2 regions of the Burkholderia metallica genome follow, and region 1 is predicted to be linked to the other one. Evidence: riboswitches for the same ligand, from Rfam matches in the RefSeq annotation. Region 1 holds a riboswitch; the other holds the start of a gene.
The links. Region 1 has a riboswitch for thiamine pyrophosphate ahead of thiC (phosphomethylpyrimidine synthase ThiC). Riboswitches for the same ligand answer to the same signal wherever they lie in the genome.
Positions count from the first base shown of each region.

Region 2: another riboswitch for thiamine pyrophosphate. It lies ahead of WJ16_RS01685 (FAD-dependent oxidoreductase); the one in region 1 lies ahead of thiC (phosphomethylpyrimidine synthase ThiC).

Region 1 covers NZ_CP013401.1:1,277,773-1,285,113, reverse strand. The annotation lists gene WJ16_RS05810 (MFS transporter) at 1-411, shown strand, start outside; gene WJ16_RS05805 (EamA family transporter) at 433-1,626, opposite strand; gene WJ16_RS05800 (molybdopterin-dependent oxidoreductase) at 1,928-2,716, opposite strand; gene WJ16_RS05795 (cytochrome b/b6 domain-containing protein) at 2,747-3,379, opposite strand; gene WJ16_RS05790 (pentapeptide MXKDX repeat protein) at 3,486-3,764, opposite strand; TPP riboswitch at 4,033-4,149, shown strand; gene thiC (phosphomethylpyrimidine synthase ThiC) at 4,273-6,204, shown strand; gene WJ16_RS05780 (glycine zipper 2TM domain-containing protein) at 6,457-6,669, shown strand; gene WJ16_RS05775 (hypothetical protein) at 6,902-7,153, shown strand; gene WJ16_RS05770 (DMT family transporter) at 7,306-7,341, shown strand, end outside.
Region 2 covers NZ_CP013401.1:372,281-379,621, reverse strand. The annotation lists gene WJ16_RS01705 (ABC transporter ATP-binding protein) at 1-349, opposite strand, end outside; gene thiE (thiamine phosphate synthase) at 434-1,558, opposite strand; gene WJ16_RS01695 (thiazole synthase) at 1,555-2,373, opposite strand; gene thiS (sulfur carrier protein ThiS) at 2,414-2,611, opposite strand; gene WJ16_RS01685 (FAD-dependent oxidoreductase) at 2,643-3,779, opposite strand; TPP riboswitch at 4,009-4,132, opposite strand; gene WJ16_RS01680 (ABC transporter ATP-binding protein/permease) at 4,401-6,170, shown strand; gene WJ16_RS01675 (SDR family NAD(P)-dependent oxidoreductase) at 6,167-6,943, shown strand; gene WJ16_RS01670 (MFS transporter) at 7,181-7,341, shown strand, end outside.

The DNA of each region.
Region 1 (7,341 bases):
ATCGTCGGCGCGGCCGGCGCGCTGGCCGCCCCGTACGCAGGCCGTTTCGCCGACAAGCGCGGCCCGCGCACGATCATCTCGCTCGCGATCGCACTGCTCGCGGCGTCGTTCGTGATTTTCGCGCTGTCGGGGACGAGCCTCGTCGGGCTCGTGATCGGCGTGATCGTGCTGGATGTCGGCGTGCAGGCCGCGCAGATCTCGAACCAGTCGCGCATTTACGCGCTGAAGCCCGACGCGCGCAGCCGCGTGAACACCGTGTACATGGTGTGCTACTTCATCGGCGGCGCGCTCGGCTCGTCGGCCGGCGTCGCCGCGTGGCACGCATTCGGCTGGATCGGCATGTGCGCGGCCGGCCTCGTCTTTACCGCGCTCGCCGGTTGGTCCCACTACCGCGGCGCACGACGCGGCTGAACCCGGCCGGACGCGCCGGCGTCACGCGTTCGCGCGCGATGCGGCCGGTTCGTCGGCCGGCGGCGGCGCGAATGCCTGCGCGGGATCCATGACCGCGGCCGGGTCCACGACGGCGCCGGGCGCCGGCACGGCAAGCGGTACGGCGGAAGGCGTAAGGATCGGCGCGGGATCGGGCATCGCGGACTGATCCGCTGCGGCTGCCGGCATCGCTGCCGGCACCGCGTCCGATTCGGCGGTGGCGCCGGCCACCGCTGACGAAGCGTCGGCCGCCGCGGACGGCGCAGGCCGGCGGGCCGGATCGAACAGGAACGACAACCCGACGCTGCCGAGGATCGCGACGGTCGCGACCACGGTCGCCGTCGTCACCGGTTCGCCGAGTATCAACGCGCCGAGCGCGACCGCGACGATCGGGTTCACGTACATGCAGCTGCTCGCGATGATGGGGCTCGTATGGCGGATCAGGTAGCCGTACGCGACATACGCGGCCATCGTGCAGAACACCATCAGGTACAGGAACGCGAACACGGGCCCCACCGCGACCTGCTCGATGCGCTCGCCCATCAGCCATGCGGCGAGCGTGGACAGCAGGCCGCCGAGCCCGATCTGCAGCGACGTCGACAGGAACAGGTCCGACGGCAGCTTGAGCCGCGTCGCAAGATGCGCGCCGCCCGCCCAGAACAGCGCGCCGGCCAGCACGCAGATCGTGCCGAGCGCCGAGTTCGCGGCGCCCGCGCCGCCCGAGTTCAGCACGACGATGCCGACCATCCCGAGCGCGACGGCCGCCCACTCGCCCTTCGTCACCGGCCGGCCGGCGACCGCCGCGATCACGGTCGCGAACAGCGGCACCGTGGCGACCATCACCGCGGCCGAGCCGCTGCTGACGGTCCGCATCCCGAGTGCGATCGTGCCCGACGACAGCGCGACCAGCATCGTGCCGACGATCGCCGAATTGCGGATTTCCAGCAGCGTGGGCCATTCGGGCTTGCGCCGCAGCGCGAAGATGAACAGGCCGATGCCGCCCAGCAGGTTGCGCAGCCCCGACAGCAGCAGCGGCGGGAACGACTGCAGCGCGAAATGCAGCCCGCTGTACGTCGAACCCCAGACGAAATAGATGAACACGAGGGCCAGCGCGACGCGGCCGCCGCGGCTTTGCGGCAGGCGGATCCGGATCGGCAGGCGGGCGAGGAAATCGAGAAGGCGGTCGAGCGGGGTCATCGTTCGGAGCCCCCGGCAACCCGCCGCGGATGCGGGCGGGACAAACCGGCGAGGCCGGCAAGTACGCCGACCGGGACCGGAGCGGCGAACAAAGACGTGCGGAACGACATGACGGTGCGAACGGCGACGAAAAGCGGACCCGGGCGATCCGGCCACGGACGGACAAAAAAAGCGTGCGTGGCCATGCCGGCCACGCACGTCGAGCATTATGCATTAAGGATTCGAAAGGCGACCGCAGACCTCGCTGAAAGGCTGGCGACTGACGTTTCGGCACGACACCCGGCGCCCCGCGTGGCCCGCGTCACGATCCGCCGAACCAGTTGTATCCCTGATCGACCCAATAGCCGCCCGGAAAAGTGTCGGTCACGAAGATTTCCATGATGTGCTTCGGATTCTTGTAGCCGAGCTTGGTCGGCATCCGCAGCTTCATCGGAAAACCGAACTCCGGCGGCAGACGATGGCCGTCGTAATCGAATGCGAGCAGCGTCTGCGGATGCAGCGCGGTCGGCATGTCGATGCTTTCGTAGTAATCGTCCGCGCACTTGAAGCCGACGTACTTCGCGTGCGTATCGGCGCCCGCCCTTGCGAGGAACGCGCCGAACGGCGTGCCGCCCCAGCGGCCGATCGCGCTCCACCCTTCCACGCAGATGTGCCGCGTGATCTGCTCCGCGTGCGGCAGCGCGTACAGTTCGTCGAGCGTCCACACGCGCTTGCCCGTCACTCGGCCCGACAGCACGAGCCGGTACGTCGATGCGTCGACGTGCGGCACGTCGTCGATGCCGTAGTACGCGTTGAACGGGAACGGCCGCGTGATGTCGGCTTCGGTGTAGGTCGGCGCAAGCCGCTCGCCGCTGAAGAGCCAGGCCTGCACGCGGTCGTTCATCCGCGACACGCGTTCGAGAAACGTGTTGACCGATGCATCGTCGTGCAGCGTGCAACCGGTCAGCATCGTCAGGCCGCCGAGCGTCAGGATGCGCCGATTGAACAGCCGCCGCGACGGCATCTCCAGCTCGCGACGCACGTCGATTTCGAGCGACTTGCGGTCGAGCGCCCAGCGCGAACCGTCGCGCTTGATTTCGGATTCCGACATGATGATTTCCTTTGTCCGGGATTCGCCGGATCAGCGGCCGCGCAGCATCGCGAGCAGCGAGCGCGGCACGAGCAGCGCCATCCCGACGTGCACGACGAAGAACGCGACCAGCAGCGACATCGCCCAGAAATGCACGACGCGTGCGTTGTCGTAACCGCCGAACAGTTCGCGCAGCAGCGGAAACTGCACCGACTTCCAGATCGTCAGCCCGGAGAGCACCAGCAGGATCAGATCGACGATCGCGATCAGGTACGCGGCACGCTGTACCGCGTTGTAGACGCTCAGATCGTCGTGCGCGAGGTGCCCGCGCAACGCGGCGCGCACGTCGCGCCACACCGACGCCGGCGTGACGGGCAGCATCTTGCGCGCGAGGCGTCCGGTCGCAATTGCCATCGTCAAATAGAACAGCCCGTTGGCGACAAGCAGCCACATCGCCGCAAAATGCCATTGCAGCGCGCCGCCGAGCCAGCCGCCGAGCGTGATGCCGTGCGCAAACGTGAACGACGGATAGATCGGCGACGCGTCGTAGATGCGCCAGCCCGACAGCGCCATCAGGATCGCCGCGAGCGCGTTGAGCCAGTGGCTCGCGCGCACCCACAACGGATGAATCGGGCGCGCGGGCGGCGCGGCGGGCGCGCGGTTCGTGGCGGGGACGGTTTGCATGATGAGGACTCCCGAAACGGGTCGAAGAAACGCAACGCGACGACACGGGACGCGGGCGGCCGGCCGTGTCGCGGATAACACGCGCCGGCCGCCCGCGCCCGCGCCGTCAGTTGGACGGCGCCATCTTGTCGCCCGACGACTTGCCCATCGCGTCGTGCGACATCGCGTCCTTCTTCATCGTATGCTTTTTCATCGCGCCTTTCTTCATCGCGCCATCCTTCGCCATCGCATCGTGGCCCATTGCGTCTTTTGCCATCGCGTCGTGGCCCATCGCGTCTTTCGACATCGACGAACCGTTTTGCGACATCGCGTCGTTCTGCGCATACGCGCCCGTTGCAAGCGTGGCGAAAGCGGCGACACAGGCTGCGATCAGTACGTTTTTCATGATTACTCTCCGAAACATGGGTTTGAGGAGCCCAATAGACGGACGACGTCGCGAGAAATGACAGCCGGCCCGAAAATATTTTTTGGCCGGCCGGGCGCCGCCCCGATGCTGCACTGCTGCGCCGCCGCCGGCCGCGCTGCCGGCGCGAGCGGCGGCGATCGATGATGCGGTGCACCGCCGGCACGCAGCGCCGGCGCGCCCAGGCCCGTCCCGGCGAACCGCCGCGCTACCGGTTGAAACCGCCGCAAAGCCGGTGTATCGTGTGCCCTTGCTAACGCGGGGGTCCTGCGATGCGTTCGGTCGAACGACCGGCATTGCGGGTGAGAAATACCCTTTGAACCTGATCTGGATAATGCCAGCGCAGGGAAGCGTACGGATTCCGCCGCCATCCTTCTGACGAATCCGCCGCCTCACCAAACCTCGTCTCCTGCTTAGCTCGAGCCCCACATTCGTCAAGGGCTCCGGGCAAGCGCCGCAGCGCGTGTCCGGCGCTCACACAGGAGATTGCATGAACGCCAATCCGAAGTTTCTGTCCGCCGACGCTCATGTCGATGCCGCGGCCGTCGCCCCGCTGCCGAATTCCCGCAAGGTCTACGTCACCGGCTCGCAGCCCGACATCCGCGTGCCGATGCGTGAAATCACGCAGGCCGACACGCCGACCGGCTTCGGCGGAGAGAAGAATCCGCCGATCTACGTGTACGACACGTCGGGCCCCTATACCGACCCGGACGCGAAGATCGACATCCGCGCGGGCCTGCCCGCGTTGCGCCAGGGCTGGATCGACGCGCGCGGCGACACCGAGGTACTCGACGGCCTGTCGAGCCGGTACGGCCTCGAGCGCGCGGCCGACCCGGCCACCGCCGACCTGCGTTTCCCAGGCCTGCACCGCAACCCGCGCCGCGCGCGGGCCGGCAAGAACGTCACGCAGATGCACTATGCGCGCCAGGGCATCATCACGCCGGAAATGGAATTCATCGCGATCCGCGAGAACCAGCGCCGCGCCGAGTACCTCGAGAGCCTGAAGGCGAGCGGCCCGAACGGCGCGAAGCTCGCCGCGATGATGGGCCGCCAGCACCCGGGCCAGGCGTTCGGCGCCGCGGCCTTCGGCGCGAACGCGCCCACCGAGATCACGCCGGAATTCGTGCGCTCGGAAGTGGCGTGCGGCCGCGCGATCATCCCCGCGAACATCAACCACCCGGAATCGGAGCCGATGATCATCGGCCGCAACTTCCTCGTGAAGATCAACGCGAACATCGGCAACTCGGCCGTTACGTCGTCGATCGGCGAGGAAGTCGACAAGATGACGTGGGCGATCCGCTGGGGCGGCGACACGGTGATGGACCTGTCGACCGGCAAGCACATCCACGAAACGCGCGAGTGGATCATCCGCAACAGCCCGGTGCCGATCGGCACGGTGCCGATCTACCAGGCGCTCGAAAAGGTCAACGGCAAGGCCGAGGACCTGACCTGGGAAATCTTCCGCGACACGCTGATCGAGCAGGCCGAGCAAGGCGTCGACTACTTCACGATCCACGCGGGCGTGCGCCTGCAGTACGTGCCGCTCACCGCGAACCGGATGACGGGCATCGTGTCGCGCGGCGGTTCGATCATGGCGAAGTGGTGCCTCGCGCATCACAAGGAAAGCTTCCTGTACGAACACTTCGAAGAGATCTGCGAGATCATGAAGGCGTACGACGTGAGCTTCTCGCTCGGCGACGGCCTGCGCCCCGGCTCGATCTACGACGCGAACGACGAAGCGCAGCTCGGCGAGCTGAAAACACTCGGCGAGCTCACGCAGATCGCATGGAAGCACGACGTGCAGGTGATGATCGAAGGCCCGGGCCACGTGCCGATGCAACTGATCAAGGAGAACATGGATCTCCAGCTCGACTGGTGCAAGGAAGCGCCGTTTTACACGCTCGGGCCGCTGACCACCGACATCGCGCCGGGCTACGACCACATCACGTCGGGCATCGGCGCCGCGATGATCGGCTGGTTCGGCACCGCGATGCTGTGCTACGTGACGCCGAAGGAGCACCTGGGCCTGCCGAACAAGGACGACGTGAAGGAAGGGATCATCACGTACAAGCTCGCCGCGCATGCGGCCGACCTGGCCAAGGGCCATCCGGGCGCGCAGGTCCGCGACAACGCGCTGTCCAAGGCGCGCTTCGAGTTCCGCTGGGAAGACCAGTTCAACATCGGCCTCGACCCGGACAAGGCGCGCGAATTCCACGACGAAACGCTGCCGAAGGATTCGGCGAAGGTCGCGCACTTCTGCTCGATGTGCGGCCCGCACTTCTGCTCGATGAAGATCACACAGGACGTGCGTGAGTTTGCGGCACAGCAGGGTGTGTCGGAAACCGAAGCGCTGAAGAAGGGGATGGAAGTCAAGGCGGTCGAATTCGTCAAGACCGGCGCCGAGATCTATCACCGTCAGTAAGCGCATGCGGCGATCCGCGCCGGATCGCCTCGCGATGCGATCGACGAAGCCCGCTTTCGAGCGGGCTTTTTTGCGCCAGCATCGCGCGTGCCCGCGCCTGCAAACGAAACAATTGATTACGAAACCCCGAGAGCCTTAACAAGTCCTTACAGCGGCGTTCCGGCACGGCGAGTAGATTGGTTTCATGCGCGGCCGCCTGCCGGTTGCGCGCTTCTCGTTCACTTTCCGTTCACTACCACAAGGACAACGATCATGAATACGATTCGGCGTTTTGGGGTATACGCTCTCCTCGTCGCGACGGTAGCCAGCCTGTCCGCCTGCGATTCGATGTCGCGACGCCAGCGCGATACGGCCATCGGCGCGGGCGTCGGCGGTGTCGCCGGCGCGGCGATCGGCGGCAGCGCGTTGTCGACGCTCGGCGGTGCGGCGGCCGGCGGCATCATCGGCAACCAGGTCGGCAAGTAACCACGCGGGGCATTTGCCCGGCGCGCACCCGTCGCCCGACACGGCGCGGGCGGGGTTTGGCCAGACGGCGTTTCCGCAGCGCGGAAGCGCCGTTTTCGCATGCGGCGCCGCGATCCGGCCGACTCCGCAGCCGATGCGCGGAAATGATCCGTTACCGTTTTGCGCACCGTGTCGTCGCCGCGCGGCCTAAGCTTAAGCATCTGCCGATTGCCGGCCCCGCCGGAGAGACATCATGAACAGGACCCCCGTCGTCGCGGCGCTCGCCGCCGCGACACTCACCGGCTGCTATTACCCGTACGGCTACTATCCGGCCGGCGGCTATTACGCGGCGGCACCGGTGCAGCCGGCGCCCGTCTACGTCGATCCGGGCCCCGCCTACTACTATCCCGCGCCTGCGTATGCGCCCGCGTGGGGCGGTTATTGGGGACCGGCGCTGTCGCTCAATTTCGGCTTCGGCGGGCGCGGCGGCTGGCGCCATCACTGAACGGCGACGTCGCTTGGCTGCCGGCGCCTGTCGGCGGCGGGCGGCGCTTCCCGCTTCTTGTCCCGTTTCTTGTCGTTTCATCCGGACGTGAAGCGATGGCGCGGTAACGCGGTGTAAGATCCACCGCATCCCGTCCCTCGCCCCTCCTCCCGATGTCACCCAAGAATGCGCTTCTGCTGACCTTTCTC
Region 2 (7,341 bases), 910 kb from region 1:
GGTCGGTATGCTCGCGCAGCGCGAACGCGACGTTCTCGAACACCGACATGTCGGTGAACAGCGCGCCGAACTGGAACAGCATGCCCATCTTGCGGCGCAGCGCGTACAGGCCGTCGCGCGTTTGCGCGCCGACATCGGCGCCGTCGAACAGCACCTGGCCGCGGCGCGCGCGCACGAGCCCGCCGATCAGGCGCAGCACGGTCGTCTTGCCGCAACCCGACCCGCCCATGACCGCGACCACCTGCCCGCGCCCGAAGCGCAGGTTCAGGTTGGACAGGACGAGGCGGTCGCCGTAGCCAAAGTCGACGTCGCGAAGTTCCAGCAGTGTCTCGGTAGGAGTGGGGCTCACGGAGCTGACAGTCCTTTTACGCAGAACGCCGAATTATAGGGCCTGCATTGGAATGATGTCGTGACGCCGTTCCGGCCCCTGCAGTCAATGATTGTCAAATTGTCCGGAAAAGCATTGCTGCATCGCAGCAATCGCCGCCCGATAATCGCTCGCGCCCGTGACCGCACTGACCACCGCGACACTGCCGACGCCCGTCGCCAGCACGGCCGGCAGCGCGTCGAGCCCCACCCCGCCGATCGCGACGAGCGGCGCCCGGGTGCCCGCGAGGCGCGCATAGCGCGCGATCCGCGCGAGACCCTGCGGCGGCGCGGCGACGGCCTTGGTCGCGGTCGCGTACACGGGGCCGAGCGCGAGATAGCTGGGGCGCTCGTGCAGCGCCCGCAATATTTCGTAATAACCATGGCTCGAAAGTCCGAGACGCAGGCCTGCGCGCGCGATCACGGCCAGATCGGCCGTTTCGAGATCTTCCTGGCCCAGATGTACGCCGTACGCCCCCTCTTCCACGGCGATCTGCCAGTGATCGTTGATGAACACGCGCGCATCCGGAAAACGGCGCCCGGCCGCGACCGCGCGCGCAATTTCCCGCCGCAACGCGTCCGGCGTCGCGCCTTTCACCCGCAACTGCACGGTCCGCACGCCGCAATCGAGCACACGTTCGACCCAGTCGGCGTCCGGCACGACCGGATACAGGCCGAGTTGCGCGGGGCACGGCGCGAACGCGGGTTCGGGCGCGGCCGGCAGCCCGGCCACGCGCGGGAACCGGGCGGCGTCGACCGGCCACGCATCGGCGGCGCGCGTTTCGTCGCCGTCGCGCCAGGCCAGCGCCAGCACCAGCGCGTCGACTGGCGCGAAGCCGCAATCGAGGAACGCGGCGAGCGCGGCGATCCAGTCGTCCGCGAGCGGATGCGCGGCGTCGAGCGCATAGCGCGCGCCCGCCGCGTGCAGCACCGCACCCTGCTCGTCGAATTCGATCGCGACCGCGTCCGGCGCCGCCGGCCGCGATGCGGCCGACGCGCGCGCCTGCGCGGTGCGGTCGCCGGTTGAGACGATCAGCACGTCGCCGTCGGCTGGCGCGTCGGGCACCGCGACGCAGAGCCGCCACGGCGCCGCGTCGCCCGGCCAGTCGCCGAGCCGCGCGCGAATCCGCTCGGCCGCCTCGGCCAGTTCGTCGGCCGGCGGCCAGAATGCATCGGCGAAACGCGCGCTCATGCGCCGCCCCCGTCCTGGTGCCAGAACGGCATCCCGACGACCGGCGTGCTGGCGTGCGCGGTTTCGCGCGCGTCCATCGGCCCGGCCAGATACGCGGCGCGGCCGGCCTCGACGCCCTGCGCGAACGCGCGCGCCATGATCTCGGGGTGCGTCGCCTGCGACACGGCGGTGTTCAGCAGCACGCCGTCGAAGCCCCATTCCATCACCTGGCACGCGTGCGACGGCACGCCGAGCCCCGCGTCGACGATCAGCGGCACGTCGGGCAACCGTTCGCGCAGCACGCGCAGGCCGTACGGGTTCACGACACCCTTGCCCGTGCCGATCGGCGCGCCCCACGGCATCAGCGCCTCGCAGCCGACGTCGAGCAGGCGCCGGCCGATCACCAGATCCTCGGTGCAGTACGGCAGCACCTTGAAGCCGTCCCTGACCAGTTGCGCGGCGGCTTCGATCAGGCCGACCGGGTCGGGCTGCAGCGTGTAGTCGTCGCCGATCAGTTCGAGCTTGATCCAGTCGGTGCCGAACACCTCGCGCGCCATGTGCGCGGTCGTCACGGCTTCGGCGACGGTCTGGCAGCCGGCCGTGTTCGGCAGCAGCGGCACCGCGTGGCGCTTGAGCAGATCGAAGAAGCCGGCTTCGGCCGTGCCGCCGCCCGTCATCTGGCGGCGCAGCGCGACCGTCACCATCCCGGGACGCGACGCGTCGATCGAATCGGACAGCGACTGCAGCGACGGATAGCGCGACGTGCCGAGCAGCACGCGGCTTGCGAAGGTTTCGCCGTACAGCGTCAGCGCGTCGGCGGAAGTGAGGGACGTCATGTCGTTTTCCTGAAAGAGCGGGGACGAACCGGCGGCGCGCTCAGCCGCCCGCGACCGGGTGCACGACGTCGAGCTTGTCGCCCGTCGCAAGTGCGCGCGCCGCGTGCTGCGTGCGCGCGACGAAGTTGCCGTTCAGCGCGACCGCGTACGGGGGACGCGCGCCGTACGCGGCGAGCGCGTCGGCCACCGTTGCGCCGTCGGGCAACGTCAGGGTCTGTTGGTTGATCTGGATATCCATGAGGCTTCGTCGAATTCGTCGGCGGCGCGCGTCAGGCCGGCTGGCGCGCGTCGTTGCGGTGATGAAGGAGCGTCGGCCAGCGCGCGTCGTCGCGCCACGCGGCGAACGCGTCGGCATCGCCGAACCCGCCGCCGAGCGCGGCTTCGGCGGCCGCGACCGCCGCCTGCGCGACTTCCGGCGCGATCATGAAGCCGTGCCGGTACAGGCCGTTGACGGCGAGCGTCGACGCGCCGTCCCAGATCACCGCCGGACGGTGATCGGGCAGCGTCGGCCGGCACTGCGCATTGAGTTCGAGGATGCGCGCCTCGCCGAACGCCGGATGCACGGAGAACGCCGCGCTCAGCAGTTCGAGCGCGGAGCGCACGCTGACGGGCGACAGGTCCTCGCCCTCTACCTCGGTCGCGCCGATCACATAGAGATCGTCCTGCTTCGGTGCGATGTACAGCGGATAGCGCGGATGCAGCAGCCGCACGGGCCGGGTGAGCCCGATGCCGGGCGCATGCACGCGCGCGACTTCGCCGCGGATGCCGCGCAACGCGGGCAGCGCGGATTTCGCGCCGAGCCCGCGGCAATCGATCGTGAAATGCGCGTCGGGCAGGTTCGCGTCGTCGATCGCGACGTGCCAGTGCAGCGCGACGCCGCGCTCGACGAGGCCCGCCGCGAGCGCGCGCAGCGCCTGGCGATTGTCGAGCTGGCCTTCGTTCGGCAGCAGCAGCCCGCGTGCGAAGCGGCCCGCGAGCACCGGCTCGGCCGCATCGACCTGCGCACCGGCGAGCGTGACGAAGCCGCCGTCGAGCAGGTCGGCCGGCGCGTTCGCGCGCACGCGCCGCTCGAACAGCGGCGCCTCCGCGCGATCCGCGTGATGCCAGACGACGAGCGTGCCGTGACGCTGGAAGAAGACGGGTTCGGGCAGTTCCGCGAGCCACTGCGGCCAGCGCGCGAGCGACGCGGCGCCGAGCTCGGTGATCAGCAGCTCCGCGCTGGCCGCTTCCGCGAGCGGCGCGAGCATCGCGGCCGCGATCCACGCGGCCGACTGCTCGCCGTCCGGGCCGCCGCGTTCGTACAGCGCGACACGGTGCCCGTCGCCGGCGAGCCGCCACGCGATCAGGCGGCCGACGAGGCCGCCGCCGAGCACCGCGAAATCGGGTCGGGAATTCCGCGCGTTCATCGCGCGACCTCCGCGCCGGCGCGCGCGACGAACGCCGACGCGCACGCAAGCGCGCCGCCCCGTGCGAACGCACGCGACATCGGGCCGGGAATCATGCAAAAGACTGAAGATTGTGCGGTCATCATTCCTTCCGTAACGCGCAATGCGCGTACCCAAAAGGACGAAACCGGCAGCAAAGGCCGGCCGGGCGGGCAAGGCGCTGACCATGTGGGATGGCAGCCAGCGCGGCCCGGCGGGATCAGAAACTTCCCTCGCCGGTATTACCCGGATCGGGTGCGAAGGGTCTTTCTCAGCCTCATCGCGCTGCCCGGAACATCCGCCGGCCGCGCCACGAAGCACCCCTGTTTCGTCGTCGGCCATTAGACCATAAAAGCGGAAAGCGCCGCAAACTGTCCCCCTTGCGGCAAATTCGCGTCGCGTCGCGCCGCTCTGGCACAATGCCCGCAGGCCGGCCGCCCCGAGCGGCCGGTTGCCGCGTCACCGCCGGCCTTAAGTGCCGTTTAAGACGCGCGGGCGACCATCGTGCGCCCGCCGTCAGTCGGCGCCGCGTCCCGGCATGCCTTATCGCGGCGCGCGCCCGGCTTCTCCCGGCCCGCGCGCCGGCTACTCATCAGGAAGCACATGACCCAATCGATCGATCCCGTCCGCTCCGTCTCCGACGCGCCGCAGGACGAGCGCCCGGTATCCGCATGGAGCCTCATCAAGCCCTACTGGGTATCGTCCGAATGGAAAATCGCGTGGGGCCTGCTGGTCACGATCATCGCGATCAACCTCTGCGTGGTCTGGATCAACGTCCGGCTGAACAAGTGGAACGCGCAGTTCTACAACGCGCTGCAGTCGAAGGACGTCCACGACTTCCCGAACCTGCTGATGCAGTTCTCCGCGCTCGCATTCGCGTTCATCATCCTCGCCGTGTACGGCCGCTACCTGCGGCAGATGCTCGGCTTCCGCTGGCGCCAGTGGCTCACCGACCGCTTTCTCGGCCAGTGGCTCGGCGATCGCGCGTTCTACCGGATCGAACGCGACCGTCTCGCGGACAACCCCGACCAGCGGATCACCGACGACCTCCAGTCGTTCGCGACCACGACGCTCGCGCTGTCGCTCGACCTGCTGTCGACGGTCGTCACGCTCGTGTCGTTCATCACGATCCTGTGGTCGCTCGCCGGCGCGCTGACATTCACGCTCGGCGCGACGCCGATCTCGATTCCCGGCTACATGGTGTGGGCGGCCGCGCTGTACGCGGTGGTCGGCTCGCTGATCATCCAGAAGGTCGGCCATCCGCTCGTGTCGATCAACTATCAGCAGCAGCGCGTCGAGGCCGACTTCCGCTTCGGGCTGATCCGCGTGCGTGAAAACGCCGAGCAGATCGCGTTCTACGACGGCGAGAAGACCGAGACCGACAACGCGCAGAGCCTCTTCATGCGCATCCGCGACAACTGGTGGCGCGTGATGAAGTACACGAAGCGGCTCACGTTCGTGCTGAGCTTCTACGGGCAGATCGCGATCATCTTCCCGCTCGTCGTCGCCGCGCCGCGCTATTTCGCGGGCGCGTTCTCGTTCGGCGTGCTGATGCAGATCTCGTCCGCGTTCGGCACGGTCAGCGATTCGTTCTCGTGGTTCATCAACAGTTACTCGACCCTCGTCGAGTGGCGCGCCACCGTCAACCGTCTGCGCGAATTCAAGCGCGTGATGGGCACGTCGCACCTGAAGGAAAGCCTGTCGCCCGCCACCGAGCACGGCGGCATCAACCTGCACTACGTCGACGCGGCAAAGCTGTCGACGTCGGCGCTGAAGCTCGCGCTGCCGAACGGCAACGCGCTCGCGAACATCGGCAATGTGACGATCGAGCCCGGCTCGCGCTGGCTCGTGATCGGCAAGTCGGGTTCCGGCAAGAGCACGTTCATGCGCGCGCTCGCGGGCCTGTGGCCGTTCGGCGACGGCGCGATCGACGCTCCGGTCGGCGCGAGGATGATGTTCGTGCCGCAATCCAGCTATCTGCCGATCGGCACGCTGAAGGCCGCGCTCACCTACCCCGCGAAGGCCGACGCGTTCAGCGACGAAGCCTGTCGCGACGCGCTGCGCGCGTGCCGCCTGGAAGATTACGTCGAACGCCTCGACGAGACCGCGCACTGGACGCGCGTGCTGTCGCCGGGCGAACAGCAACGCCTCGCCGGTGCGCGCGTGCTGCTGCACAAGCCGGACTTCCTGTTCCTCGACGAAGCGACCAGCGCGCTCGACGCCGACAACGAAGCACGCCTCTATCACCTGTTCGCCGAACGGCTGCCGAAGGCCGCGATCGTCAGCATCGCGCACCGCGAGTCGCTGGCCGCGTTCCACGTCGGCACGATCAACGTCGAGCGCGTGAACGACAGCGACAAGGTCGCGGCGTGAGCGTACGCGCCGCGCCCCTCGCACGGATCGCGCTGATCACCGGCGCCGGTTCGGGGATCGGCGCGGCGCTCGCGCGGCGGCTCGCGGCGCCCGGCATCGCGCTGGCACTGCACGCACGCGGCGCAAACGACGCGGCGCGCGCCCGGCTCGCCGACGTCGCCCGTGCCTGCACGGCGGCCGGCGCCGAGTGCATCACGCTCACCGGCGATCTCGGCGAGCCGGGCGTCGCCGCGTCGCTCGTCGATGCGGCGGCCGCGCACTTCGGCGGGCTCGACCAGCTCGTCGCCAATGCGGGCTTCGCCGCGCGCCAATCCTTTTCCGATCTTTCCGCCGATGCGCTCGCGTGCGCGTTCGCGGCGATGCCCGGCGCATTCTCCGCGCTCGCGGGGCGCGCGCGGCCGCTGCTCGAAGCGTCGGCCGCGCCGCGGATCGTCGCGGTCAGCTCGTTCGTCGCGCACCGCTACCGCGCCGACACGCCGTTCGCGGCCACCGCCGCCGCGAAGGCCGCGCTCGAGTCGCTCGTGCGCACCGCCGCCGCCGAATTCGCCGCGCGCGGGATCACCGTCAACGCGGTCGCGCCGGGCTTCACGCGCAAGGACCACGGGCCGAGCGCCGGCAATGCCGACGCGTGGGCGCAGGCCGAACAGGCGACGCCGCTCGGCCGGATCGCCGAACCCGACGACGTCGCCGCATTGATCGCGTTCCTGCTGTCGGATGCGGCTCGGCAGATCACCGGGCAGGTCATTCATGTCGACGGCGGCCTGACGCTCTGACGCCCTGACGTGAAGGCGCGCCCGCCGGGCAAGCGTAAAGATCGTCGCCGGCACCTGCCCGGCACGCGAGCGATCGACCATCGCGCCTTCCCCGAACGAACGTCCACCGCCCTCCCGATCCGTCTCGCCGCCGCACGCCCACCTGCACATGCCTTTTTGGCGCTCCGCATCCCGCCCGTAAAATAACCGCCAGACGGCAGCGCGAAACGAGAGACGAGACAACAGGGGGCGGCAAGCATGCAGGCATTCCAGTGGTTCAACGAACTGTCGACGCGCGAGCGCAGGACGCTGTACGCCGGATTCGGCGGCTACGCGGTCGATGCGTTCGACTTCATGATCTACTCGTTCCTGATTCCGACGCTGATCGCCACGTGGGGCATGACGAAGAGCGAGGCCGG